Regions from separate parts of the Cronobacter sp. 153480017-3 genome, predicted to be linked through region 3. Evidence: predicted binding sites of a transcription regulator. Region 3 holds the regulator's gene; each other region holds the start of a gene.

Region 1 (9,746 bases), on a different contig from region 3:
GGCGGCTCGAAAAGAGTCCATACAGGCCCGGCTGGTGTGAGAAATCGACATCGCGCGCGTAAACCACGTCCGGTTTTTCGCCTTTGAACTGCAAGGAGCAGAGCTGCCGGTTACGGCGCAACCGTTTATTAAACAGCGGCTGCTGCTCTTTGATCATCTGCGCTTCTAAGAGCAGCGCGCCGATTTCGCCCGCGGTGCGGATAAACGTGATGCGCCGCGACTGACGCAGCATAGAGGCTTCATCCGGCGTGCGCAGGTGCGACAGCACCCGGCTGCGAATATTGACGCTCTTGCCAATATAAAGCGGCATGGTTTCGCTTTCGCCATGAAAAACATAGACGCCAGGGTGCTTTGGCAGATCGTCAAGCCACGGACGCAGATGCTCGGGATATTCATAAATTGCCGCTTTTTCAAACTCCAGCCGCGGCGCGCCAGTACGCCTTACCACATCACTCTCCTGAATACTGTTTACTTATCCAGTCTATCAGGGAATGTGTGGTTGAAAAAGCGCCATCTTAGTTGAGATTGCGCGTCGCAAGCCAGCAGAGCAGGGAGCCTGCCACCACCATCGCCACGCCCTGCCAGAACGCGATGCCCGGCGCGAGGCCGAGCCACAGGCTTGCCAGCAGCGCCGAGAGCACCGGCGTGAAGTAAGAGGCGGTGGCGAGCAGCGTCATATTGCCGTGCTGAATACTGTAGTTCCAGGCGGCGTAGGCGGTCGCAGTGGAAAGCCCCATAAAGAGCAGTTGCGCGACGGCAGGAAGCGAAAGCTGCATCGGTGGCTGTGGCGCGAGGCTATATTGCAGCCAGAGGACGGCGGCGGTGGCGCAGAAAAAGAGCGCCACGCCGTTCTGCCCGTTGCTCCAGCGGCGCGTCAGGTTGCAGTAGAGCGCCCAGACCAGCGCGGCGCTGAACGCGAGGCCATAGGCGGGCGGATTATCCTGCATGTTGAGCCAGAGCTGCGCGGGCGACCAGCCGCCGTCGCCTTTCAGCACCTGAAACACGCCCGCGACCGCAAGCAGCAGCCCCGGCCAGAGCCAGACGCGGCAGCGCTGGCCGTTGATAAGCACCGCCAGCAGCACCGTCAGGCTCGGCCAGAGGTAGTTAATCATCCCCAGCTCCAGCGACTGCGCGCGGGTATGCGCAAGCCCAATCGCCAGCGCGAGGCAGATTTCATAGCCAACAAAGAGCACACCGCCGATGATTAAATAGCGGCGCGGTAAGCGGCCAGGGTGAACGAGCCCTGGCGACACCATCAAACACAGCGAACTGACGGTATAAATGAGCGCTGCGCCGCCCACCGGGCCGAACGCCTCGCTGATGCTGCGCAATAAACCGACGGAGGTACTCCAGAGCAGAATGGCCAGAAGGCCCGGCAGCGTGGCGCGCTGCGTTGAAACTGACATACGTCATCCGTGAAAAAAGCGTTGTGGCGCAAAACGTGACGCTGAGAGAGACACCCTCCCGGGTCGGGGAGGGTGCCGAAACGCGCTTACTGTTTCCAGAAATCGTCAAAAATCGTGATCGGCGGGCGACGTTTGTGCTCGGTTTTCACATACCAGCCGTCGATGATCTGGCTGATTTTTTCATCAATCTGTTTGCCTTCCAGGTAATCGTCGATGTTGTCGTACGTCACGCCGAGCGCCACTTCATCCGGCAGGGACGGGCGGTCGTCTTCGAGATCGGCGGTCGGCACTTTAAGATAGAGGTGCTCCGGACAGCCCAGGGTTTTCAGCAGCAGTTTGCCCTGGCGTTTATTAAGACGGAACAGCGGGTTGATGTCGGTGCCGCCATCGCCATATTTGGTGAAAAAGCCGGTGACGGCTTCGGCCGCATGATCGGTGCCCACGACAACGCCTTTGGTCATCCCGGCGATGCTGTACTGCGCTTTCATACGCTCACGCGCTTTTTCGTTGCCGCGCACAAAATCGCTCAGCTCAATGCCTGCTTCACGCAGCGCTTTCTCGCTCGCCAGCACCGCTTCTTTAATATTGACCGTCAGCACTTTATCCGGCTGGATAAACGCCAGCGCATCCTGACAATCTTTTTCGTCAAACTGCACGCCGAAAGGCAGGCGCACCGCGATAAACTGATAGCTCTGATCGCCGGTTTCATCGCGCAGTTCGCTGATGGCAAGCTGGCTCAGTTTACCCGCGAGCGTGGAATCCTGACCGCCGCTGATGCCCAGCACCAGCGTTTTCAGGAACGGATAGGTTTTCAGATAGGATTTGAGAAAATCGACGCTGCGGCGGATCTCTTCGTGAGCGTCAATTTGCGGTTTCACACCAAGTGCCTGAATAATTTCTTGTTGTAATGCCATTTACCCCTCCAGTCTTGTTCGCCTGCAACGCGCAGGCATTGAAACGGTGATTTGTTAAAGCTAACCCGTTGTGGGCAAAACGACAAGTTGTCGCCGCCCTGCGCGGTGTCAGGCGGTTTTAACGTAATCAGTATTGGCTGAGGGAATACTCTTAATTTAACGTTGTTTCAGGTAACAAGTTGAAAAATGTTATTTTATATTCCAGGCTTATCTGCACACGCTGAAAAAAAGAGGATGACACAATGAACAAGAAGTTTGCAGGGTTTCTGGGTGCAGCGGCTGTTATGACGATGCTGGCAGGGTGTACCGCTTACGATCGCACCGCCGATCAGTTTACCCAACCGGTAGTAAAAGATGTGAAAAAAGGCATGAGCCGTCAGCAGGTGATGCAGATTGCCGGTAAGCCGTCTTCTGAAGTGACCATGATCCACGCTCGCGGTACCTGCCAGACCTATATTCTGGGCAGCCGTAATGGTAAAACCGAAACCTATTTCGTTGCGCTGGACGATACGGGCCACGTGATGAACTCCGGCTACCAGACCTGTGCCGAGTACGACACCGACCCGCAGGCACCGAAGAAATAATCGCGCTGTTGACAAAAAAACCGGCTCCGGCCGGTTTTTTTATGTCTGATGTTTATGGCACAAGCACAAAAAAACGCCGCAGCAGGCGGCGTTTTGGATAGCAATACGGCGGTTAAGCCGGAATTGACGCCACTTTCGGCGTACGCGCCCAGACGCGGTGGCAGGCGAGCTGGTGGATGAAATCATCCATAAAGCTGCCGGCGGCGTCGTCAGCTTCGACAATCCCTTCCTCGCCGGTGTCCGGCACCGCCAGATGGCGTTTCAGACCGCGCGCATCGCCCATCAGGCCGATCGCTTTCAGATGTTTATACGCCTCCAGCAGGTAGTAGACCGCATCACCGTTATCCGCAAGCGCGCTCGCCGCACCGCCCGGCACCAGCACGGCATCGACGGTCACGGACGGCGATCCGGCAAACGTGCCGGCAACTTCCAGTTGCGAGCCATCATCCGCCGTCACGCTGCCCATGCGGCTGTAGAGCAATTTGGCATGCACGCCGTGCGATTTCAGCGCCTGCAGCATGGCGAGCAGATCGGCGGATTTCACATGGTCGTTGAGTAGCACCGCGACCACACGCCCTTTCACGGTGCCGCCCGGTACGGCATACAGGCTCAGCGACGGGTCTTTCTTCAGCCCGTTAACGTCCTTCGGCGGCGCGACATGCATCTGCTCTTCAGTGAGCGTAATGCCAAGATTAGTGGCCACCGGATGCGCCAGCGAAATATCGATATGGCAGAGGTGATCCACCACGCGCTCGCGGATATAGCTGCGCACGACTTTGCTGAGCTCAAAGCTGAAGGCGTCGATGATATGGCGCTGCTCGACCGGCGTCTGGCTCTGCCAGAACAGGCGCGGCTGGGAGTAATATTCGCCAAACGACGGGCTGCGCTCGCGGATCTTATGGCCCTCAATACGTTCCTGATGGCTTTCAAACCCGCCCGCTTTTGGCGCAGGCGGCGTCTCGCGCGGCCAGTTATCGTTGATCGAGTTTGGCTCGTAGTTCGCCGGGTTGGTGTCGATATCCATCCGGTGCATGCCGTCGCGCTGGAAATTATGGTACGGGCAGGTCGGTCGGTTAATCGGGATTTCGTGGAAGTTCGGCCCGCCGAGACGGCTTATCTGGGTGTCGGTGTAAGAGAACAGACGGCCCTGCAGCAGGGGATCGTTGCTGAAATCCAGCCCCGGCACGATATGGCCCGGGTGGAAAGCGGCCTGTTCGTTTTCAGCGAAGAAGTTATCCGGGTTGCGGTTCAGCACCATTTTGCCGACCAGCTGCACCGGCACCAGCTCTTCGGGGATGAGCTTGGTGGCATCAAGGAGGTCAAAATCAAACTTAAATTCGTCCTCTTCCGGGATCAGCTGCACGCCGAGTTCATATTCGGGGTAGTCGCCCGCTTCGATGGCCTCCCACAGATCGCGACGGTGAAAATCCGGGTCGCGTCCGGTGAGCTTTTGTGACTCATCCCAGATAAGCGACGCTTTACCCGCCACCGGTTTCCAGTGGAAGCGCACGAAGGTGCCTTTGCCTTCGGCGTTAATGAAGCGGAAGGTGTGAATGCCAAAGCCTTCCATCGTGCGGTAGCTGCGCGGAATGCCGCGGTCAGACATCGCCCACATGACGTTGTGCAGCGTTTCCGGCTGGAGCGACACGTAATCCCAGAAGGTGTCATGCGCGCTCTGGCCCTGCGGAATAGCCCAGTGCGGCTCCGGCTTCACAGCATGAACGAAATCCGGGAACTTATGGGCGTCCTGAATAAAAAACACCGGCGTATTGTTGCCGACCAGATCGAAAATCCCTTCTTCGGTATAAAACTTGGTGGCGAAGCCGCGGATATCGCGCACCGTATCCGCGGAGCCCGCGCCGCCCTGTACCGTAGAGAAGCGCACAAATACCGGCGTGATTTTCTGCGGATCGCTTAAGAACGCGGCTTTGGTGATATCGCTCAGGCTTTTATACGGCTGAAAGTAGCCGTGGGCGGCCGAGCCGCGCGCGTGGACGATGCGCTCAGGAATACGCTCGTGGTCGAAATGCGTGATTTTTTCCCGCAGGATAAAATCTTCCAGCAGCGTCGGGCCGCGGGTGCCGGCGCGCAGCGAGTTCTGATCGTTGGCGATGCGCACGCCCTGGTTGGTTGTCAGCGCCTCGTTCTCACCGCCTTTGCGGAAGGTCTCCAGCGCGCCGAGCTTATCGTTCGTCACCTGCGGTGCCTTCAGGCTACCTGGCGCGGTCGGCTGCTCGCCTGGCGGGGTCGGCGTCGGAGAAGGGCGGTGGGAGCCATCGGCAGGCGCCAGCGATCCCATGCCCGGCTCTGATGAACGCGCGTCGTGGAACGGGGCTTCATGGTTAGGGCGTTTCTCATCATTCGACATTGAACTCGTCTCCTTTCCTTTTTCTTAAGCAACCGGATGGCTGCATGAAATGTAAGGTAACTATAGAACAGCACTGAAGTTCTTGCGGAAAAGGGGACGGCGTAAAAAGCGGCAAATGAACGGTACAGCGCACGCAGGATGCGACGCAGAGCCGTCCGATCCGCTATCATAGTGGTTTATCTTTTGTTTTCAGCCAGTGAATCCGACGCTTATGAAACCACTTCGTCATCAGAATCGTCCCGTTATCAGCTATGTTCCACGCGTGGAGCCGGCTCCGCCGGATCATGCGGAGCGCATGGAGGGTTTTGAGGATGTCTGGGTGCTGAAGGGCAAATACGTGGCGTTTGTGATGTCCGGGGATCGTTTTCGCCGCTCGCCCGCCTTCAGCAGCCCCGAAGCCGCCCAGCGCTGGGCGAACCAGCTCAAACAGGATGAGGTATAGGGCAGGGTTTATCGCCCGGCGCGACGCGCAGAAGAAAGCTGTCGCCTGAAAAAAAAGCCCGCTCACCGGCGGGCTTTTTCGTCTTTATCAGAAACTAAACGCCCATAAAAGAAAACCCCGGCGCGCAGGCCGGGGTTGATAAGGGCATCATCTTACGTGATTAACGGTGCGCCAGTTCGGCCTCGTCATCGCTGTTCAGGATGGCTTTATCCGTCTGCTTCAGCCACTGGCTGGTCAGCGTGCCTGCGGTCATGGAGCCGCTCACGTTGAGCGCGGTACGGCCCATATCGATCAGCGGCTCGACGGAAATCAGCAGCGCCACCAGCGTCACCGGCAGGCCCATCGCTGGCAGTACGATAAGCGCGGCGAACGTGGCACCGCCGCCCACGCCCGCTACACCGGCGGAGCTTAAGGTCACGATGCCGACGAGCGTTGCTATCCACACCGGGTCGAGCGGGTTAATACCGACCGTCGGGGCGACCATCACCGCGAGCATGGTCGGGTAGAGACCCGCGCAGCCGTTCTGACCAATCGTCGCGCCAAAGGACGCCGCGAAAGAGGCGATAGATTCCGGCACGCCCAGACGACGCGTCTGCGCTTCCACATTCAGCGGAATGCTCGCCGCGCTGGAGCGGCTGGTGAAGGCAAACGTCAGCACCGGCCACACTTTACGGAAGTAACGCAGCGGGCTCACACCATTCACGGCCAGCAGCACGCCGTGCACCACGAACATAATGCCGAGGCCCAGATAAGAGGCGACCACAAAGCTGCCGAGCTTGATGATGTCCTGCAGGTTAGAGCCTGCAACCACTTTGGTCATCAGCGCCAGCACGCCGTATGGCGTCAGCTGCATAACGAGACGCACCAGCTTCATCACCCAGCTCTGCAGGATGTCGATAGCGGCAAGCACGCGCTCGCCTTTCGGCGCGTCGTCTTTCAGCAGTTTCAGCGCCGCCACGCCCAGGAACGCCGCGAAAATCACTACGCTGATGATGGACGTCGGGCTCGCGCCGGTGAGATCGGCAAACGGGTTTTTTGGAATGAAAGAGAGGATCAGTTGCGGTACGGTCAGATCGGCAACTTTACCGGCGTAGTTGGTCTGAATGGCGTTCAGACGCGCGGTTTCCGCGCTGCCCTGCACCAGACCTTCCGCCGTCAGGCCGAAGAGATTGGTTACCAGCACGCCGACCAGTGCCGCGATAAGCGTGGTAAAGAGCAGGGTGCCGATGGTCAGCACGCTGATTTTACCCAGCGACGAGGCGTTATGCAGACGCGCTACCGCGCTCAGGATCATCGCAAACACCAGCGGCATCACAATCATCTGCAGCAGTTGCACATAGCCGTTACCAACAATGTTGAACCACTGGATGGAAGTTTTCAGCGTCTCGCTGTCAGAACCATAGATGGTGTGCAGCGCCAGGCCAAAGACCACGCCCATCGCGAGACCGAGTAATACTTTTTTTGCCAGGCTCCACTGCGTGTGGCGCGTGCGCGCCAGCAACAGCAGCAGAACCACGAACGCGACAACGTTCGCTATCAGTGGAAGATTCATCCCCGTTCTCCTGATTTTTTTATAACCGGCATGGCCGAAATGGCATGCCTTTATGCCGCAAAGGGTATCAGAATCAAAACAGGGTGCCTTATATCCAAATGGAATGGTTTATATCAAAACGCGATTTCAGTTTATTTACTGTTCCATCTGGTGATGAATAAACCGATTAAAGGTGTTTTGCAGGGAATTGATGGCGGCCGAAGACCATTTCATCGCGCTGCTGTCAGTCATGCTTTGCGGCATCCAGACCGCCCAGACAAACAGCGCCATGCATAATACGCGCTCAAGCTGATTGCCTTTTTGCGGGTAGAGCAACGGCAGGCGAAAGCGCCAGCGGCAGGGCCATAAAAGCGGCACGCCGGCGGGCGTTATCATATCGGCGAGAATATGGCTGAGATAGCCGAGTACCAGCCCTTGCAGCGCATCGGCAGGCAGTATCCAGGTTTCCGGCACTTTTAACAGAAACAGGGTCAGCCCGCCAAACACCGCGAGCAGGCTGTGCGTAAACCCCCGGTGGCCGAACATTCGCGCCACGGGTTTAGAAATCCACTTTAGCCGCTGCCCCAGGAACGACTTCGGGTGATCGATATCCGGCAACAGGCAGGTGAGAATGGCGGAGGGGATAATATGCCACCAGTCGCCCTGCGCCAGCACAGGGGTCAGCTCGGCATTTTTGGCAAATACCGCGCAGGCAATCGAAAAAAGCAGGTGGCCTTCCGCCGTCATGATAAAACCCTGTAACTGTCAATCTATCCAGTATAGGGTTTTTATACAGTAGAGAAAAGTGGTGACGGTGTAACACTTTGTCACCGCAGCCCGCATGACGCCTCGCGTTGCGCTCAGCGGGCGAGCCAGCCGCCGTCCACCGCCAGGGTATAACCGTTCACATAATCCGATGCCTTTGAGGCGAGAAAAATCACCGGCCCCTGTAAATCTTCCGGCGTTCCCCAGCGGCCTGCCGGAATACGCGCCAGAATTTCCTCATTGCGTTCGGCATCCTCGCGCAGCGCCTGCGTGTTGTTGGTCGCCATATAGCCCGGTGCGATGCCGTTAACATTGATGCCATACGGTGCCCATTCGTTGGCGAGCAGCCGTGTCAGGCCGAGCACGCCGCTTTTCGACGCGGTGTAGGAAGGCACACGAATGCCGCCCTGAAAAGAGAGCATGGAGGCGACGTTAATGATTTTGCCGCCGCTGCCCTGAGCAATGAACTGCCTGGCGACGGCCTGCGAGAGAAAGAACAGGGCTTTCAGGTTGAGATCCATCACGTCATCCCAGTCTTTTTCGCTGAAATCGAGCGCGTCGTCGCGCCGGATGATCCCGGCGTTGTTGACCAGAATATCGATACGCCCCAGCGCGTCGACGGCTTCTGTGACGAGCGGCTGTACCGGTGCCGTGGCTAAATCCGCGTCAATCGCGACAAAACGGCGGCCCAGCGCGTGGACTTTCGCGGCGGTCTCCCGCGCAGGACGACGGCTGACGCCTGCGATATCGCATCCGGCGGCGGCGAGCCCAAGCGCCATGCCTTGCCCAAGCCCGGTATTGCAACCGGTCACCATCGCCACTTTTCCGGCAAGCGAAAATGTCTCCAGCATGTTCCGTTCCTCTTTGACTCATCATTGCGGCGCAGGGAAAGTCCCTTTCGCATTCAGAGCAATGATAGGAGTCGCCAGAAGAAAAAACAAAGCTAAATGAAACTGCGTTTTAAAAATATGACGGCGGGCGGTATTTTTTGGAACAAAAGCTGAAAACCGCTGCCGGGCGGCAGCGGCGATAAGGGGCTTAGCCTTTCAGATGCCAGGGCTCAAGCTCGGTCAGCGAGTTCAGACGCACGTTGGCGAGCGCCCAGCGCGCGTCGCTGCGGTTCTCTTCGGCCGGAACCACAATGGAGCGCATACGCGCCGCTTTGGTGGCGACCATGCCGTTAACGGAATCCTCAAGCGTCACGCAGCAGAGCGGATCGACGCCAAGCTTTGCCGCCGCATCCAGGTAGACCTGCGGGTGCGGTTTGCTGTAAGGCAGGTGTTCGGCGGAAGCGAGCACGTCAAACTGCTCGCGCAGATCAAACAGCGTCAGTACGCGTTCCAGCATCCGCAGCGGCGAGGCGGAGGCGAGGCCGACCTTCAGCCCCTGCGCTTTACAGAGCGCAATCGCGTCTGCCACGCCCGGCAAAAGCGGGCGTTTTTCTTCCACCAGCGTCATGGCGCGGGTAATGATGCGCTGCGTCACTTCATCCAGTGACGGGCCGTTCCACGGCTGCTGCGCGAACCACAGCGCCACCACCAGATCGATGCGCAGGCCCAGCGTGTCGGGCAGCTCGTGGCGGCGGGAGGTATCGACCCCGAGCGTCGCCATGACTTCCAGTTCCGCCTGGTCCCAGAGCGGCTCGGAGTCAATCAGTAAACCATCCATATCAAAAATAGCGGCGAGGATCTGTCGCGGCGAAGACATCGTGTCACTCCTTTTTTGTTACGCGGGAA
Region 2 (9,746 bases), on a different contig from region 3:
CAGTAAAGTCTTCTTCACCTGCGACGTTCACGAAAAGCTGCTGCCGCTGGAGCAGGCCATCAACGCCCGCTGGGGCGATCGCGTTAACGTGAGCTTTTCGACGCTCACCTGCCTTGAGGTCATGGCGGGCGGCGTCTCCAAAGGCCACGCGCTGGAGGCGGTTGCTAAAGCGATGGGCTTCGGGCTCGAGTCCTGCATCGCGTTTGGCGACGGGATGAACGACGCGGAGATGCTCTCCATGGCGGGCAAAGGCTGCATCATGGGCAACGCGCACCAGCGCCTGAAAGATCTGCTGCCGGAGCTCGAAGTCATCGGCACCAACGCTGAAGATGCCGTTCCACACTACCTGCGTAAACTGTTTCTGGATTAACCATCCGAGTGACAAGTGGTTTATCGATAACCACTTGTCAACCAAATAGTGCAACTTTTCGCCAGCGCCTTCGCTACAATGCCCGTCTTGTTTTCTGTTGAGATGATCATTGTGGCGTTACTCATCATCACCACTATCCTGTGGGCGTTCTCTTTTAGCCTGATTGGCGAATACCTGGCGGGCCATGTAGACAGCTACTTCTCAGTGTTGATGCGCGTCGGGCTGGCGGCGCTGGTTTTCCTGCCTTTCTTACGCGCGCGCGGGCAGAGCCTGAAGACGCTGGCGCTCTATATGGTGGTGGGCGCACTGCAGCTGGGCGTGACGTACCTGCTGAGTTTCCGGGCGTATCTCTACCTGACCGTCTCGGAGTTCCTGCTGTTTACGGTGCTTACGCCGCTCTATATCACGCTGATTTACGATCTGCTGAGCCGCCGTCGGCTGCGCTGGGGCTATGCATTAAGCGCCGGGCTTGCGGTCATCGGCGCGGCGATTATTCGCTATGACAAAGTGAGCGATCACTTCTGGACCGGGCTGCTGCTGGTACAGCTGGCGAATATCAGCTTCGCTATCGGTATGGTGGGCTATAAACGCCTGATGGAGACGCATCCGATGCCGCAGCACAGCGCGTTTTCGTGGTTCTATCTCGGCGCGTTCGTGGTGGCGGTAATCGCCTGGTTTGCGCTCGGCAACCCGCAGAAACTGCCGACCACCGGCCTGCAATGGGGCATTCTGGTGTGGCTTGGCGTGGTGGCCTCGGGGCTTGGCTACTTTATGTGGAACTATGGTGCCACGCAGGTGGACGCCGGTACGCTCGGCATCATGAATAACATGCATGTGCCCGCCGGGCTGCTGGTTAACCTCGCCATCTGGCAGCAGCAGCCCCACTGGCCGAGCTTTATCATTGGGGGAGCGGTGATAGTGGCTTCTCTGTGGGTCCACCGACGCTGGGTCGCGCCGCGCTCCGCACAAACGGAAGGGAATCACAGGCGTGCTGACGCGCCTGCTGAATAAACGCCTCCGTCACCGGCTGACGCTGCTCGCCATCGCGCACCGCAGCGTACAGCCGGCTCCATAATCCTTCGCCCAGCGCACGTGTGACCACCAGCCCCTGACGCTCGAAATTCTCCACCACCCAGTGCGGCAGCGCGGCGATGCCCATGCGCGCCGACACCATCTGGATAAGCAGCAGCGTATTATCCACGCTTTTCAGCGTCGGGCTGACGCCCGCCGGCTGTAAAAAGTGACGCCAGACATCGAGACGACTGCGCTGCACCGGGTAAATCAGCAAGGTTTCGCTGGCGAAATCCTCCGGCGTCACCTGCGTTTTGGTCGCCAGCGGATGATCGGGCGCCACCACCAGACGCACTTCAAAATCAAACATCGGCGAATAGTGCAGGCCGCTGCGTGGCAGAATGTCTGACGTCAGCACCAGATCGAGTTCGTCCTGCTGCAGCGCAGGCTGCGGATCAAACGTCACGCCCGATTTGAAATCCATCTCCACCTGCGGCCAGCGTTTACGAAACGCCTCCAGCGCCGGGGCCAGCCACTGAATACAGCTATGACACTCAATCGCGATGCGCAGGCGGGTCTGTTGCGGTTCATTGCACGCCTGCAATGCGCGGCTTATCTGCGGCAACACCTGGGCTGCCAGCTGCAACAGGATCTCGCCCTGCGGCGTGAAGCGCAGCGGCTGGCTCTTACGCACGAATAACCGGAAGCCGAGGCGCTGCTCCAGATCGCTGAACTGGTGTGAAAGCGCGGATTGGGTCTGATGCAGCGATGCCGCCGCCGCCGCCAGTGAGCCGCAATTACGCAGCGCCTGAAGCGTTCGCAGGTGTTTTATCTCGATCATGAATGTCCTTCACTTCAGCATGAATAATTTGCGCTTGAGGAATATACAGTAACTGCCAATTATGGATGTGTAAACATCTGGACGTCCAAATCCGACGTCTTTCGAATTTCTGGTGCGTTGGCTGCGCTGGCTCACCCCGGTCACTTACTTCAGTAAGCTCCCGGGGATTCGCCAGCTTGCCCCCTTCCCGAAATCCGAAATACATGCGGATTAATTAATCAGACGAACAGATTTATTTCCTGACACGGGATTCCTTTTTAAGAGAGGCAGAACATCATGACTATCCATAACCACACCCTCGGTTTTCCCCGCGTCGGCCTGCGTCGCGAGCTGAAAAAAGCGCAAGAGAGCTACTGGGCGGGCAAAAGCACCCGTGAAGAATTACTGGCGGTGGGCCGCGAGCTGCGCGCCCGTCACTGGGAACAACAAAAAGCGGCGGGCATCGATCTGCTGCCGGTCGGCGATTTCGCCTGGTACGATCATGTTCTGACCACCAGCCTGCTGCTCGGCAACGTCCCGGCGCGCCACCAGAATGTGGACGGCACGGTGGATATCGACACGCTGTTCCGCATCGGTCGTGGCCGCGCGCCGACCGGCGAACCTGCCGCCGCCGCTGAAATGACCAAATGGTTTAACACCAACTATCACTACATGGTGCCGGAATTCACCAAAGGCCAGCAGTTCAGCCTCACCTGGACGCAGCTGCTGGATGAAGTGGACGAAGCGCTGGCGCTTGGTCACCATGTTAAACCGGTACTGCTCGGGCCCGTCACTTACCTGTGGCTTGGCAAAGTGAAGGGCGAACAGTTCGATCGTCTTTCCCTGCTTAACGACATTCTGCCGGTCTACCAGCAGGTGATCGCGGAACTTGCGAAACGCGGCATTCAGTGGGTGCAAATCGATGAACCGGCGCTGGTGCTGGAGCTGCCGCAGGCGTGGCTGGACGCGTTTAAACCGGCCTACGAGGCGCTGAAAGGCCAGACCAAACTGCTGCTCACCACCTATTTTGAAGGCGTGACCGATAATCTCGATACCATCACCGCGCTGCCGGTGCAGGGGCTGCATGTCGATCTGGTTCACGGCCATGACGATGTCAACGAACTGCATCGCCGCCTGCCGCAGGAGTGGTTACTCTCCGCGGGCGTTATCAATGGCCGCAACGTCTGGCGCGCCGATCTCACCGAAAAATACGCCCAACTGAAAGCGATCGCAGGCCAGCGTGAGCTGTGGGTGGGCTCGTCCTGCTCGCTGCTGCACAGCCCTATCGACCTGAGCGTCGAAACGCGTCTGGATGCGGAAGTGAAAAGCTGGTTCGCCTTTGCGCTGCAAAAATGCGAAGAGCTGGCGCTGCTGCGCGATGCGCTGAACAGCGGCGACACAACAAAAATCGAGCAGTGGAGCGCGCCGATTCAGGCCCGTAAACACTCGGCCCGCGTACATAACCCGGCGGTGGAACAGCGCCTTAAGGCCATTACGCCGCAGGACAGCCAGCGCGCCCATGCGTATCCGGTACGCGCCGAAGCGCAGCGCGCCCGCTTTAACCTGCCGTCCTGGCCGACCACGACCATCGGCTCGTTCCCGCAGACGACCGAAATTCGCGGCCTGCGCCTGGATTTCAAAAAGGGCAATCTCGATGCGGCGAACTACCGCACCGGCATCGCCGAACATATTAAGCAGGTGATCGCCGAGCAGGAGCGTCTGGGTCTCGATGTGCTGGTACACGGCGAAGCCGAGCGTAACGACATGGTGGAGTATTTCGGCGAGCACCTTGATGGCTTTGTCTTCACCCAGAACGGTTGGGTGCAGAGCTACGGCTCCCGCTGCGTGAAGCCGCCGGTCGTTATCGGCGACATCAGCCGCCCGGCGCCGATCACCGTCGAGTGGGCGAAGTACGCGCAGTCGCTGACCGACAAACCGGTGAAAGGCATGCTGACCGGCCCGGTGACTATTCTCTGCTGGTCGTTCCCGCGTGAGGATGTCTCGCGCGAAACTATCGCCAAACAGATTGCGCTGGCGCTGCGTGACGAAGTGGCGGATCTCGAAGCCGCGGGCATCGGCATTATTCAGATTGACGAACCGGCGCTGCGTGAAGGGTTGCCGCTCAAGCGCAGCGACTGGGACGCGTATCTCGCCTGGGGCGTGGAGGCGTTCCGCCTGAACGCGGCGGTCGCGAAGGATGACACGCAGATCCACACTCATATGTGTTATTGCGAGTTCAACGACATCATGGATTCTATCGCCGCGCTGGATGCGGACGTGATCACCATCGAAACGTCACGTTCAGATATGGAGCTGCTGGAGTCGTTTGAGGAGTTTGAATACCCGAATGAAATCGGGCCGGGCGTATATGATATCCACTCGCCGAACGTGCCGGATGTGGCGTGGATTGAAGCGCTGCTGAAGAAAGCCGCGCAGCGCATTCCGCAGGAGCGTTTGTGGGTGAACCCGGATTGCGGCCTGAAAACCCGCGGTTGGCCGGAGACCCGCGCGGCGCTCGCCAATATGGTGAAAGCGGCGCAGAACCTGCGTCAGGCGTAACGGTTTTGTGATGGCGGGTGCGCGACGCTTACCCGCCCTACGATAAGGCCAGTTATGCGTTGCGTAGGGTGGGTCATACGTAGGATGGGTAAGCGCAGCGCACCCACCGCAGCCCGGAAAAAACGGTGTGGTGTGGTTTATGATTTTGTAGGGTGGGTAAGCCCTGCGCACCCACCGAAGCCCGCAGAAAACGGTGTGATGCGGTTTGTGACTTTGTAGGGTGGGTAAGCGCAGCGCACCCTCCGCAACCCGCAGAAAACGGTGTGATGCGGTTTGTGATTTTGTAGGGTGGGTAAGCGTAGCGCACCCACCGCAACCCGCAGAAAACGGTGTGATGCGGTTTGTGATTTTGTAGGGTGGGTAAGCGCAGCGCACCCACCGCGCCACCAAAAAACGCCCGGTTTCCCGGGCGCTTTTTTTATCCTTTCTTACTGCCGTAGGTTTTGAACCACTCCAGCATGCGCTCCCAGCCATCCTTCGCCGATGCCTCGTGATAACTCGGGCGATAATCGGCGTTAAACGCATGGCCCGCGTCCGGGTAAACAATAATTTCCGCTTTCGCGTTGGCGGCGCGCAGCGCCTGACGCATGGTCTCCACGCTCTCAAGCGAAATACCCGTATCCTGCGCGCCGTAAAGTCCCAACACTGGCGCGGTCAGATCGGTAGCGACATCCACCGGGTGCTTCGGTGAGTTTAACGTTTTGTCGCCCAGCAGCTTGCCATACCACGCCACGGCGGCTTTCAGTTGCGGATTATGCGCGGCGTACAGCCACGCGATACGCCCGCCCCAGCAAAAACCGGTCAGCATCAGACGATGCGCGTCGCCGCCGTTGCGTGACGCCCAGCTTGCCACATGATCCAGATCCGCCAGCACCTGTGCGTCCGGCACTTTCGACACCAGATTGCTCAACAGCGACGAAATATCGTCATACTCATTCGGATCGCCCTGACGGAAATAGAGTTCCGGCGCCACCGCCAGATACCCTTCCAGCGCCAGGCGACGGCATATATCGCGAATATGTTCATGTACGCCGAAAATCTCCTGTACCACAATCACTACCGGCAGCGGGCCATCAGCAGCGCGCGGGCGGGCGTGGTAAGCAGGCATATTTTCGCCCTGCGTGGGAATCGAGGTTTCGCCCGCGATAATGGCATCCTGCGGCGTATGCACTACCGTTGAAGCGACAGGTGAAACTGCAGCGGCAAAGCCCGCCGGATGGTCAGTGTTGTTGGTCATGGCATTCTCCGTACCCGTTATTGTTTTAGCGCATCCCTAACTATAGCCTGCGTGTGGCGGGAGTGGAGGTGGCAAAAGCAGGCATTCGGCGCGCGGGATTTCCATTCATGCGCTCTATATGTGACCATAATCACGAAATTATGGAAAATTAATGCAACTCCTTTCTTTTGAAGTGAATCCGGTCACGAAAAACGCCGGAAAGGTTCTGTAAAGTACCGTTTTGCTTCTCCTGACAAACCGACCCACAGAGGAGTCACCTATGTCTGATGTTTTTCACCTCGGCCTTAAAAAAAGCGATCTTCAGGGCGCAGAATTAGCGATTGTCCCGGGCGACCCGGAGCGAGTGGAAAAGATCGCCGCGCTGATGGATAAGCCGGTCAAACTGGCCTCCCACCGTGAATTCACCTCCTGGCGCGCTGAGCTTGATGGCAAAGCGGTCATCATCTGCTCCACCGGTATCGGCGGCCCGTCAACGTCTATTGCGGTAGAAGAGCTGGCGCAGCTTGGCATTCGTACTTTCCTGCGCGTGGGCACCACTGGCGCTATTCAGCCGCACATCAACGTCGGCGACGTGCTGGTAACGACCGCCTCCGTACGCCTTGATGGTGCCAGCCTGCACTTCGCGCCGATGGAATACCCGGCCGTTGCCGATTTCGCCTGTACTACCGCATTGGTGGAAGCGGCCAAAGCGGTCGGCGCGACTACGCATATCGGCGTGACCGCCTCTTCCGATACCTTCTATCCGGGCCAGGAGCGCTACGACACCTTCTCTGGCCGTGTAGTCAGCCGCTTTAACGGCTCCATGAAAGAGTGGCAGGCGATGGGCGTGATGAACTATGAAATGGAATCGGCCACGCTGCTGACCATGTGCTCAAGCCAGGGGCTGCGCGCGGGCATGGTGGCGGGCGTTATCGTCAACCGCACCCAGCAAGAGATCCCGAACGCGGAAACCATGAAACAAACCGAAAGCCACGCGGTGAAAATCGTGGTAGAGGCGGCGCGCCGCCTTCTCTGATAACTCCTTTCAGGCCGGCGCTCTGCCGGCCTTTTTGCGTAATGTCTCGCAGGATTGACGATCCTTACAGAAAAACGCTTTTCGTCTGGAATTATGTACAGCACAATCCCCTCTGGCGTGATGAGCAGTTCAGGCAGGAGGCGTGGTGGAAATCTCATATCTGGTGTTAGCCGTGGTTGCGCTGGCAGGCGTTGTGGTGGGCTGGCTGATGTCAGGGCTGCGAACCGCCCAGTACAAGGCGGATCTACTGGCGGAACAGCGCGATATTTACGGCGAACTCAGCGCGGCCCGCGAGGCGCTGGCGCATAACCAGCACTGGCGCGATGAGTGCGATCTGCTCAATAACGAACTGCGCAACCTGCGGGAGATCAACAGCTCGCTGGAGTCCGATCTGCGCGAAGTCACCACGCGGCTGGAGGCCACCCAGGTCCACGCCGAAGAAAAACTGCGCCAGATGATGAGCAGCGAACAGCGCCTGAGCGAACAGTTTGAAAACCTCGCTAACCGTATCTTTGAGCAGAGCCGTCGTCAGGTCGATGAGCAGAATCGCCAGAGTCTGAGCGGCCTGCTTTCCCCGCTGCGCGAGCAGCTCGACGGTTTTCGCCGACAGGTGCAGGAAAGCTTCGGCCAGGAGGCACGCGAGCGCCACACGCTGGCTCATGAAATCCGCAATCTCCAGCAACTGAATGCGCAAATGGCGCAGGAAGCTATCAACCTTACTCGTGCATTAAAAGGCGACAACAAAGCCCAGGGCAACTGGGGCGAAGTGGTGCTCGCGCGCGTGCTGGAAGCCTCGGGCCTGCGCGAAGGGCATGAGTATGAAACCCAGGTTAATATTCAGCTTGCCGACCGCAGCCGTATGCAGCCGGATGTCATCGTGCGTCTGCCGCAGGGCAAGGATGTGGTGATTGACGCCAAAATGACGCTGGTGGCCTATGAGCGTTACTTCAACGCCGAAGATGACTACAGCCGCGAGCTGGCGCTGAACGAACACATCGCTTCGCTTCGTAATCATATTCGCCTGCTGGGGCGCAAGGATTATCAGCAGTTGCCGGGGCTGCGCACGCTGGACTACGTGCTGATGTTTATCCCGGTCGAGCCCGCCTTTTTACTGGCTATCGACAAGCAGCCGGAGCTCATCACCGAGGCGTTAAAAAACAATATCATGCTGGTAAGCCCGACCACGCTGCTGGTGGCGCTGCGCACCATTTCCAACCTCTGGCGCTATGAGCATCAAAGCCGTAACGCCCAGCAGATAGCGGATCGCGCCAGCCGCCTGTATGACAAAATGCGGCTGTTCGTTGACGACATGAGCGCCATTGGCCAGAACCTCGACAAAGCCAGCGACAGCTATCGCCAGGCGATGAAAAAACTCGCCAGCGGGCGCGGCAACCTGCTTGCGCAGGCGGAGGCGTTTCGCGGTATGGGCGTTGAGGTAAAGCGCGAGATTAATCCGGATTTGGCCGAGCAGGCGGTGCAGGATGATGAAGCGTTTGCGCTCCCCGATGCCGAAGCGCTTGCCAGCGCCCCTGATGAAAACAGCCACTTAGCGGCGTTTCGCGTTGCGGGCGAGCGCTGAGCGGCGCGCTAATGCCGCCTTGAATCGTAGGGCAATTGCGGCCAATCTGTTACACTTCACAAACATTTCCTTGATAAGCAGGCACTGAGATGGTTGAAGATTCACAAGATACAACGCACTTTGGCTTCCAGACCGTAGCGAAAGAGCAAAAAGCGGATATGGTGGCGCAGGTCTTCCACTCCGTGGCGGCGAAATATGATGTCATGAACGATCTGATGTCGTTCGGCATTCATCGTCTGTGGAAGCGCTTCACTATCGATTGCAGTGGCGTGCGTCGCGGCCAGAAAGTCCTGGATCTCGCGGGCGGCACCGGCGATTTAACCGCTAAATTCTCCCGTCTGGTGGGTGAGAGCGGCAAAGTGGTGCTGGCGGATATCAACGATTCGATGCTGAAAATGGGGCGCGAGAAGCTGCGCAATATCGGCATCGTCGGCAACGTCGAGTATGTCCAGGCCAACGCGGAAGCGCTGCCGTTCCCGGATAACACCTTTGACTGCATCACGATTTCCTTCGGCCTGCGTAACGTCACCGATAAAGAAAAAGCGCTGCGTTCCATGTTTCGCGTGCTGAAGCCGGGTGGCCGTCTGCTGGTGCTGGAATTCTCCAAACCGGTGTTCGAGCCGCTGAACAAAGCCTACGACGCCTACTCTTTCCACATTCTGCCGCGCGTCGGCGAGCTGGTGGCGAAAGACGCTGGCAGCTACCGTTATCTCGCTGAATCCATCCGTATGCACCCGGATCAGGAAACCCTTAAAGCGATGATGAACGACGCGGGCTTCGAGAACGTCAACTACTACAACATGACCGGCGGGATCGTAGCGCTGCATCGCGGCTACAAATTCTGAGGAGGTGCCGGATGCCTTTCACACCGCTAATGATGGCTGGCATTGAAGGCGCGCTGAACACTTTCCTGTACCGCGAGAGCGCGCTGAAAGCGCCGCGCCAGCGTTTGCAGGGCAAAGTGTTGCGCATCACGCTTGAAGAGCTTTCCACGCCGCTGGTGCTGGTGTTCAGCGAGCAACAACTGGATGTGCTCAGTAAATGGGAAGGCGAGGCGGACTGTACCGTTATCACACGCCTTTCCGTTTTGCCGAAGCTCCAGGACCGCCAGCAGCTGACTGCGCTTATCCGCAGCGGCGAGCTGGAAGTGCAGGG
Region 3 (9,746 bases):
AGTGGGTTTGTTGAAGGGTTTATTTCCTGCCATAGTGAATGGAGTTACCAAAAATCATCATCAGAGAGAATGAGGAGTGTATCTGATCTGAGTCGTTTTGTACTCAGTTTGCGCGCTCCTGCTTTCATGCCCGACACTTAACAAGGAGTTCCTATGGCGACGCGTATTGAGTTCAGCCAGCATGGCGGACCAGAAGTGTTAAAAGCGGTGACCTTTACCCCGGCCGACCCGGACGAGCTGGAAGTGCAGGTGGAAAACAAAGCCATCGGCATCAACTATATCGACACCTATATTCGCAGCGGTCTTTACCCGCCACCGGCGCTCCCGGCGGGCCTTGGCACCGAAGCGGCGGGCGTCGTCACTAAAGTGGGCAGCGGCGTGACGCACCTCAAACCCGGCGATCGCGTCGTCTACGCACAGTCGGCGCTCGGTGCCTACAGCTCGGTGCATAACGTGCCGGCGGAGAAAGCCGTTGTGCTCCCGGATGTTATCTCGTTTGAACAGGCGGCGGCCTGCTTTTTAAAAGGGCTGACGGTGTTTTATCTGCTGCGCAAAACGTATGAAATTAAACCCGACGAGATGTTTTTGTTCCATGCCGCCGCGGGCGGCGTCGGGCTTATCGCCTGCCAGTGGGCGAAAGCGCTGGGCGCGCGGCTTATCGGCACGGTCGGTTCGGCCGAAAAAGCCCAGCGGGCGAAACAGGCGGGCGCGTGGCAAACCATCAACTACCGTGAAGAGAATGTGCCTGAAAGAGTGCGTGAACTGACCGGCGGGAAAAAAGTGCGCGTCGTGTATGACTCGGTGGGTAAAGAGACCTGGGAGTCGTCGCTCGACTGCCTGCAACGTCGCGGCCTGATGGTGAGCTTCGGTAACTCCTCCGGCCCGGTGACGGGCGTGAATCTCGGTATTCTTAACCAGAAAGGCTCGCTCTACGTGACCCGCCCGTCACTGAATGGCTATCTGACCAATCGCGCCGAGCTGGAAGAAGCCAGTAACGAGCTCTTTTCGCTTATCGCCAGCGGGGTGATTAAAGTGGAGGTGGCGCAGAGCCAGAAGTTTGCGCTCAAAGACGCCGCGCGCGCCCATAAGACGCTGGAAAGCCGCAGTACGCAAGGCTCCAGCCTGTTGATTCCCTGAAAGAATTAGGGCTTCCCGCAGGAAGCCCTTTCTTTTTATTGTTTGCGCTATATGTAGGGTACAGCGCTGATGAATTCGGTAACACGGCTGACATAGTGCCAGACAGGCCCGTTAAAAAACATGGCTTAGCGCGCAAAGTAACATGGAAAGTTGCGAGGTTGTGATCAACCCCGCAACTTATTAGTAACGCCAGCGATTCGCCCGGCTGTAACGTGAGGTGCGACGATACTCGGGCACTTTCGGGGCCTTCACGGTGCGGATCACCCACACCACCGCCACTGCCAGCAGCAGCCACGGCAACACTTTAATCATCAGCGCGAACACGCCACCGAAAAACATCACCAGCGTTGCCACCATCAGCGCGGCGATAATCCCGATAAGCGACACGCCGGTCGCCAGCAGCATCAGAAAGAAAGCCACCACAAACAGCAGTTCAAACATTCTCGTTCTCCTTAAAAACGTTATGCCCTGCTATTACAAGTTTCGTGCCAGATTTAACTTACTGAATTCAAAAGAAACGCCCCGGCATGTCATCCGGGGCGTTAGTGAAATTGACGATATTCTGGTGAACTTAACGTTTATCAGCCACCAGCTTTAACGCCTGCTCCAGCACGTTAATATCCGCGCCAGGCTTATGGGCGTTTTCGCTGAGATAGCGACGCCACTGCCGCGCGCCGGGAATGCCCTGGAACAGGCCGAGCATATGGCGGGTGACGTGACCCAGATATGTGCCTTTCGCCAGCTCACGCTCAATATACGGATACATGGCGCGCACTACCGCCACCGGATCGGCATCCGGCACATTAAGCCCGAAGATTTCGCGATCGACCGACGCCAGTATGCCAGGATTCTGGTACGCCTCGCGGCCCACCATTACGCCATCCATATGTTCAAGGTGCGTTTTCACGTCATCCAGCGTTTTGATGCCGCCGTTAATCGACATCGTAAGCTTCGGGAAATCGCGCTTGAGCTGATAAACGCGCGGGTAATCCAGCGGCGGGATTTCGCGGTTCTCTTTTGGGCTCAGGCCGGAGAGCCACGCCTTGCGCGCATGAATAATAAAGGTGTCGCAGCCGCCCTGCTCCGCCACGGTGCCGACGAAATCGCAGAGGAATTCGTAGCTGTCCTGGTCGTCGATGCCGATACGGGTTTTCACCGTCACCGGAATGGAGACCACGTCGCGCATCGCCTTAATGCAATCGGCGACGAGTTGCGCCTCGCCCATCAGGCAGGCGCCGAAGCGGCCATTCTGGACACGGTCGGACGGGCAGCCGACATTAAGGTTTATCTCGTCATAGCCGCGCGTCTCGGCAAGCTTCGCGCAGTGCGCCAGCGCCGCCGGATCGCTCCCGCCGAGCTGTAACGCCACCGGATGTTCCTCTTCGCTATAGGCGAGGTAATCCCCTTTGCCATGAATGATCGCGCCGGTCGTCACCATTTCGGTATAGAGCAGCACCTGCGATGAGAGTTGGCGCAGGAAATAGCGGCAATGGCGATCGGTCCAGTCGAGCATCGGCGCGATGGAAAAACGATGGGCGGGAAAAGCGTTACGGGATGTGGACGTCATAATAGCTAAGCGAGTCGAAGTTCGGGCTGAAAAAGGGGCGCTACTATAGCACAAACTTCAGGCAGGGGCGCATTGCGCCCCTGCACATGGTCAGAAGGTCAGGCTCAACTGCGCGCCTGCGCCCCAGGTTTCGTCTTCACCAACGATACCGGTCAGATCGAGATGCACGCGGTTAAACGGCGCGAAACCGACGCCCGCAGTAAACACGTTGCTCTCGTTATCTTTCACGTCCGCGCGATAACCGGCGCGCACCGCCAGCCAGCTAAGCGGACGCACCTCGGCACCCACGCCGACGAACTGCGAGTTTTCTTCGCTCTTAAATCCTTTGGTTTCCGTCAGATCGCCATCGGCGCTCAGGGTCACCAGATCGTTATGCCAGGCCACGCCCGCCGTCACCAGCGGCGAGATCTGATAGGTATCTTTATACCCGTTAACCTCTTTGGTATCGATATCACGCGACATCAGGTTCTGCCCGCTCACGCCCACGGTCCAGTTCGGGCCAAAATCCGCTGCCACACCCGCATCAACGTTGAAGCCAGTGTCGTCGTTGCGATAGCGCGAGCTGTTCCAGTCGCTGCTGTCGTAGTTATAAATCGAAGCCGTGTAGTTATAGAGCCAGGTTTTCTGCAGCTTCGGCGTAACGCCGACGGAAACCGGCACGTCGCCCACCTGGAACCGATGCGCGAACGCCACGCCGTAATCAGAAACGATCGCCGCGCGGCCAAACGCGGTAGACGTCAGGCGATCGGTGATAGCGTCAGAGCCGTTAATCGCGGCGTTGATGATCTGTGTGCCTGCGTAAATATCATCGTTCTGGATGCGGCGCAGATAGTCGATGTCGCTTTGATCCACACGGGTGCTGACACGCGCATGCGCATAGGCTTTCGCCACAAACGCCACCGCCAGCACGTCGTTTGGAATACTGACCGCGATGCCGCCTGCCGCACGTGCGCTTGCCGTTTTACCGCGCAGGTATTCCAGCTCGTCGCCCAGTTCACGCGCCGCGCCCTGGAACTGGCGCAGCGTGCCAATCGGGTTCGCCGCGATATCGCCCGGCGTCAGGCTGTTGACCACATCGCGATAATAATCGACGCGGTCGCTGATATGATCTATCTCATCTTCGAGATTGTCTTTATCGGTAATTTGCGCCTGTAATGCCGGCAAAATTACCGTAATGTCATCTTCTGGCTGTGAACGTGCCAGTAATGCCGGGTTAATTAACGCGCCGCTGCCGTAATCGGCTGACGCCACGCCGGTGCCGCCCATCGCATCGTTACGCGCCTGCGCCCAGGTATTGGCTGCACTCGCCTGATTGACCATCACCAGAGAAAGGGCGACGGCTGCCACTGAAGGTTTGATTATATTTTTCACTGTTTACCCTGCTTATTAGCAACGTCAAGGACATCCTCTGTCAGTTCATGACAGAGACGATTTCTGTTGTGAAGAACGCACTACGCCAGAGGTTGAGGCTAAAAGCTCAACGGCACTATCGGGCTCGTTTCGTGATCGCCCTCATTATTTATAGATTAGGGTTCTTAATTCGTGTAGGTAAGCCGTCGTGCGGGCCAAAAAATTGTGGCGGGTGGTCTATCCAGCGATCCGGACGGGTGGCGGCGTAAGGGCCGTTAAGCGGATAGTAAATCCGGTTTTCCGGTTTGTTCGCCTCGCCCACCACCAGTAGCCGGACGTCGCTGTCAGTATTATTAATGAACGTGTGGCAAAGCCCGGTGCCTGCCGGGAAGCCGACGCTGTCGCCCGGTTTTAACGGCCACAGCTCGCCGTTGAGCCAGACATCCGGAAACCCTTCGAGCACATAAACAAACTCTTCTTCGCTGCTTTCCGCATGCGGATAAGACGTACGACGCCCCGGCGGCAGGCGCTCATGATGAATGCCGAGCCGCGTGAGCCCGGTACGCTTCGCCAGCGGCGCGCCGATGGACATCAGTTCGTCGCTGTCCGGGTAACAGGCGTCATCGTTGCCTTCGACTTCCTGCCAGTGACAAATACATTCAGGGCGCGTATGCATATAAACCTCCGGTTAATGTTCACTGAAAGGTATAACACAGGCGGGATGTCGGTGTTTCAGCCAGTTCATGATAAAGTGATGACATCAACACGATTCATAGAGGATGCCGATGGATACGACGATTTCGCAGGAAGTTCTGGCGCAGGCTGAAAAGCTCTGCCAGCAACGTAATGTGCGCCTGACTCCGCAGCGCCTCGAAGTGCTGCGCCTGATGACTATCCAGCCGGGCGCGATCAGCGCTTATGATCTGCTCGATTTATTACGCGAAAGCGAACCGCAGGCGAAACCGCCCACCGTTTACCGCGCGCTTGATTTTCTGCTGGAGCAGGGGTTCGTGCATAAGGTGGAGTCCACCAACAGCTATGTGCTGTGCCACTTATTTGATAACCCGGCGCATACTTCCGCGATGTTTATTTGCGACAGATGCGGCGTGGTAAAAGAAGAGGCAGCGGAAGGGGTGGAAGATATTATGCATGCGCTGGCAGCCAGAATGGGCTTTGCGTTACGCCATAACGTGATTGAAGCGCATGGGCTGTGTGCGGCGTGTGCAGAAGTTGAGGCGTGTCGCCATCAGGGACAGTGTGGTCACGACCACAGCATTACGGTGAAAAAGAAAGGACGTTGAATCAGGTTGGGTGGTACATCCTTGTACCGGTGGGCAGGGCAGCCTCAGAGGGAAAATACCGTTTGAGGTGGTGGCCCGATTACCAGCGGTAATCGTGGCGGCTTTCCCAGTCAGTCACTTCCTTGTCGGCTTCATCTTTCGCGTAACCGTAACGTTCCTGGATTTTACCTACCAGTTGGTCACGTTTCCCTTCGATGATGGTCATATCATCGTCGGTTAATTTACCCCATTGCTCTTTCACTTTACCTTTAAACTGTTTCCAGTTACCGCCAGCTTCATCTCTGTTCATAGACGTCTCCTTAACATTCGGTAGTGAATCAGTCTCACAGGTTTTCCTGTGGGGGTTCAGCCCGAGTCATCTTCATCATTTGCTGAACGTACTACTCATTTTAGACGTCAATTTTAACCCTGGCGGGATATTCAGAATCTTTAACCATAACGAAGCGCTGACACCGACAAATTTTCTTTTACTGGTGAGGCGCTTTATCAGGGATATTCAGTGCAAAAGACGGCCCCGGCGCCATAAATAGCCGAGCGACAACCCACGCAGCGCCAGGAAAACGGTGAGCGCCAGCCACAGGCCGTGGTTGCCAAGCTCTGGCAAGGTGAGCAGCGTCAGGCCAAAACCGAGCGCCGCGACGGCCATGCTGTTACGCATCTCCGCCCCGCGCGTCGCGCCGATAAACATACCATCCAGCAGATAACACCAGACGCCGACCACCGGCAGGATCACCTGCCAGAAGAGATAGGGCTGCGCCAGCGCCTGAAGCGAAGGTAATGACGTGAGCAGTGACACAATGTACTGCCCCGCCACGGCATACAGCAACGCGAACGCCAGCGCCACCATCCCTGCTTGTCGGCATGCCGCGCGCCAGACGCTGCTCAGCTGCGATTTATCCTGCGCGCCGAAGGCCTGCCCGGCATGGGCTTCAACGGCGTAGGCGAAGCCATCAAGCGCATAGGCGGTGAAGGTCAGAAGGGTCATCAGAATGGCGTTCACCGCGACGATATCGCTGCCGAGCCGTGCGCCAAACACCGTGATGGAACCGAAGCAGAGTTGCAAAAGCAGCGAGCGCAGCATGATGTCGCGGTTAAGCGCAAGCAGTCGGCCAACGCCGCCGCGCCACGCGGTTTTCAGCATCGCAAGGGTAATACCGCGCAGGCGCAGCACGCGGGCCGCCATCACAAGACCGATGCCAAGCGTCGCGTACTCTGCCAGCGCCGTCGCCAGCGCCGCGCCCTGGACGTTAAGGCCAAGCCCCATCACGAACCACAGATCGAGCACGATATTAAGCAGATTGCCGACCACCAGCAGGATCACCGGCGCGCGGGCGTACTGCACCCCTAACAGCCAGCCAAGCAACACCAGATTAGCGAGCGAGGCGGGCGCACTGAGCCAGCGGATTTCGAGAAACCGTCGGGCCTGCGTCAGCACCGCGTCGCTGCCGCCGGTAACATGCAGCGCCAGATGTATCAGCGGCTCACGTAGCGCGATAATCAGCATACCGGCGATAAGCGCCAGCGCCATGGGCTGCACCAGGGCGCGGGCCAGCGCTATCGGATCGCGCGCGCCAAACGCCTGCGCGGTCAGGCCGGTGGTGCTCATCCGTAAAAAAAGCAGCAGCATAAACAGGAAGCTTGTGGCCGTAGCGCCCACCGCGACGCCGCCCAGATAGACGGGGCTGTCGAGATGACCAATAACCGCGGTATCCACCAGGCCTAAGAGCGGCACGGTGATATTTGAGAAAATCATTGGCAGCGCGAGGCGCCAGAGAGCTTTATCGGTAGAAGTGAGAAAGGGCATATGGCGTTCCGATGCCGTTACGCGAAGATGAAAAAATATGCAGTCTTTAGCCGACGGGAGAGGTCATTACCGTAACCGGGGCGGGCCAGTTACGGTAATGCGGCGTCAGTGAGCCAGGAAAGGGCTCAGAGCCATTCGCCGTTGCGGATAACGCCGACCGCCAGACCTTCGATAGAGAAGTTATGCTCGCGCAGATCCACCACAATCGGTTTAAACTCGCTGTTTTCCGGCAGAAGCTCAACGGTATTACCCTGTTTTTTCAGGCGTTTTACCGTTACTTCATCATCAATGCGCGCGACGACGACCTGCCCGTTGCGCACATCCTGCGTTTTATGAACCGCCAGCAGATCGCCGTCCATAATCCCAATATCTTTCATCGACATCCCGCTTACGCGCAGCAGAAAATCGGCGTTTGGCTTAAACAGGCCAGGATCAACCTGATAATGCCCTTCGATATGTTGCTGAGCCAGCAGCGGTTCACCCGCCGCCACACGCCCTATCAGCGGCAGCCCGTTTTCTTCTTCCTGCAACAGACGGATACCGCGCGACGCGCCGGAGACAATCTCAATCACCCCTTTACGCGCCAGCGCTTTAAGGTGCTCTTCCGCCGCGTTCGGCGAACGGAAACCCAGACGTTGCGCGATTTCCGCACGCGTAGGCGGCATGCCGGTCTGGCTGATGTGATCCCGAATGAGATCAAACACCTCTTGTTGCCTGGTAGTTAATGCTTTCATTCCGCCCCCTGGGTGCATATACAGTGATGCTGTGAGTATATACAGCTAAAGGTGATTTTAAAACCATAACCGGTTAAAAAAGCGCTTCTTTCGCGATTTCTGGAAAACTTATCGCAAATGCTGCCAGAGCAGCGTGACCCACACGACGAGCGCGAGGATAATCGACAGCAGAACGGCGGCGGAGCCCATATCTTTGGCGCGCCCTGAAAGCTCATGAAATTCAGGGCCGATGCGATCCACCACCGCTTCGATGGCGCTGTTGAGAATTTCGACAATCATTACCAGCGTAACGGAGCCAATCAGCAGCACGCGGGTGATCGGATCGACATCCAGCCAGCAGGCGATAAGAATAGCCGCTATCACGGCGACCCCTTCCTGGCGGAACGCCGCTTCATTTTTCCAGGCGGCGCGTAATCCCTTCCAGGAATAGCCGGCAGCGTTAATAATTCGGGTTAACCCCGTGGTGTTATTGGCCATGACAAGAAACCTTTTTTAAATTCAGGCGTCAATGCTAATGCGCTTCGATAAAGAAGCACCACAGAAATTCTACGGAGTTTCTGATATTCTTGCGCCGCAATTGCATTATTAACCAGAGGCTTTACATCGTTTATGTCCGGTTGGCCACGAATTTACTACAAATTACTTAATTTACCATTAAGCGTGCTGGTAAAAAGCAAGTCCATCCCGGCGGCGCCTTGCCCCGAACTTGGGCTCGATACGTCACGCCCTATCATGTATGTGTTGCCATATAACTCGAAGGCGGATCTCCTGACGCTACGCGCGCAGTGCCTGGAGCACGATCTGCCCGATCCGCTGGATCCGCTGGTCATCGACGGCACCGAACTGCCGCGCTATGTGTTTATCCATGGCGGCCCCCGCGTGTTCACTTACTACACGCCGAAAGAAGAATCGATCAAACTCTTCCACAACTATCTCGATCTGCATCGCAGCAACCCGGATCTCGATGTCCAGATGGTACCGGTGTCAGTTATGTTTGGCCGCTCGCCAGGCCGCGAAAAAGGCGAGGAAAACCCGCCGCTGCGCATGCTGAACGGCATTCAGAAATTCTTCGCGGTCTCGTGGCTTGGCCGCGACAGCTTTGTGCGCTTCTCACCGCCCGTATCGCTGCGCCGTATGGCGACCGAGCACGGCACCGACAAGCGTATCGCCCAGAAACTGGCCCGCGTGGCGCGCATGCACTTCGCCCGCCAGCGCCTCGCCGCCGTCGGCCCGCGCCTGCCTGCGCGCCAGGATCTCTTTAATAAACTACTCTCGTCAAAAGCGATTGCCCGCGCCGTCGAAGACGAGGCGCGCACTAAAAAAATCTCGCACGAGAAAGCCCAGCAGAATGCTGTCGCGTTGATGGAAGAGATCGCCGCCGACTTCTCCTACGAGGCGATTCGTATTACCGATCGCGTGCTTGGTTTCACCTGGAACCGCCTCTACCAGGGCATTAACGTGCATAACGCCGAGCGTGTGCGCCAGCTTGCGCACGACGGCCACGAAATTGTCTATGTGCCCTGCCACCGCAGCCATATGGACTATCTGCTGCTCTCGTATGTGCTCTATCATCAGGGGCTTGTGCCACCGCATATCGCCGCGGGCATCAACCTGAACTTCTGGCCCGCCGGGCCGATTTTCCGCCGCCTGGGCGCGTTCTTTATCCGCCGCACCTTTAAGGGTAATAAGCTTTATTCGACGGTGTTCCGCGAATATCTCGGCGAACTTTTCAGCCGTGGCTATTCGGTGGAATATTTCGTGGAAGGCGGGCGTTCACGTACCGGTCGTCTGCTTGACCCGAAAACCGGCACGCTCTCCATGACCATTCAGGCCATGCTGCGCGGCGGCACCCG

The links. The regulator LexA, encoded in region 3, represses DNA repair genes until DNA is damaged. The targets are predictions, from matches to a motif close to TNCTGTATGTACATACAGNA.
Region 1: a site for LexA is predicted at 8,006-8,025, ahead of ACUW6V_RS07420 (metal-dependent hydrolase). Genes of this name have one in related genera too.
Region 2: a site for LexA is predicted at 7,096-7,115, ahead of rmuC (DNA recombination protein RmuC). Genes of this name have one in related genera too.

The regions. Positions count from the first base shown of each region.
Region 1 covers NZ_JBSEYN010000002.1:623,352-633,097, forward strand. Annotated here, with positions in the region: gene cho (excinuclease Cho) at 1-448, opposite strand, end outside; gene yddG (aromatic amino acid DMT transporter YddG) at 516-1,406, opposite strand; gene nadE (ammonia-dependent NAD(+) synthetase) at 1,493-2,320, opposite strand; gene osmE (osmotically-inducible lipoprotein OsmE) at 2,563-2,904, shown strand; gene katE (catalase HPII) at 3,017-5,272, opposite strand; gene cedA (cell division activator CedA) at 5,469-5,714, shown strand; gene ACUW6V_RS07415 (L-cystine transporter) at 5,875-7,266, opposite strand; gene ACUW6V_RS07420 (metal-dependent hydrolase) at 7,402-7,992, opposite strand; gene kduD (2-dehydro-3-deoxy-D-gluconate 5-dehydrogenase KduD) at 8,106-8,861, opposite strand; gene hxpB (hexitol phosphatase HxpB) at 9,049-9,717, opposite strand.
Region 2 covers NZ_JBSEYN010000013.1:63,363-73,108, forward strand. Annotated here, with positions in the region: gene yigL (sugar/pyridoxal phosphate phosphatase YigL) at 1-370, shown strand, start outside; gene ACUW6V_RS19900 (carboxylate/amino acid/amine transporter) at 482-1,381, shown strand; gene metR (HTH-type transcriptional regulator MetR) at 1,269-2,222, opposite strand; gene metE (5-methyltetrahydropteroyltriglutamate--homocysteine S-methyltransferase) at 2,499-4,760, shown strand; gene ACUW6V_RS19915 (dienelactone hydrolase family protein) at 5,179-5,997, opposite strand; gene udp (uridine phosphorylase) at 6,257-7,012, shown strand; gene rmuC (DNA recombination protein RmuC) at 7,158-8,591, shown strand; gene ubiE (bifunctional demethylmenaquinone methyltransferase/2-methoxy-6-polyprenyl-1,4-benzoquinol methylase UbiE) at 8,681-9,436, shown strand; gene ubiJ (ubiquinone biosynthesis protein UbiJ) at 9,448-9,746, shown strand, end outside.
Region 3 covers NZ_JBSEYN010000003.1:555,858-565,603, forward strand. Annotated here, with positions in the region: gene dnaB (replicative DNA helicase) at 1-33, opposite strand, end outside; gene ACUW6V_RS10460 (NADPH:quinone reductase) at 154-1,137, shown strand; gene pspG (envelope stress response protein PspG) at 1,318-1,578, opposite strand; gene dusA (tRNA dihydrouridine(20/20a) synthase DusA) at 1,709-2,704, opposite strand; gene ACUW6V_RS10475 (conjugal transfer protein TraF) at 2,795-4,075, opposite strand; gene ACUW6V_RS10480 (cupin domain-containing protein) at 4,224-4,730, opposite strand; gene zur (zinc uptake transcriptional repressor Zur) at 4,840-5,355, shown strand; gene ACUW6V_RS10490 (CsbD family protein) at 5,435-5,644, opposite strand; gene dinF (MATE family efflux transporter DinF) at 5,852-7,159, opposite strand; gene lexA (transcriptional repressor LexA) at 7,285-7,893, opposite strand; gene ACUW6V_RS10505 (diacylglycerol kinase) at 8,002-8,370, opposite strand; gene plsB (glycerol-3-phosphate 1-O-acyltransferase PlsB) at 8,503-9,746, shown strand, end outside.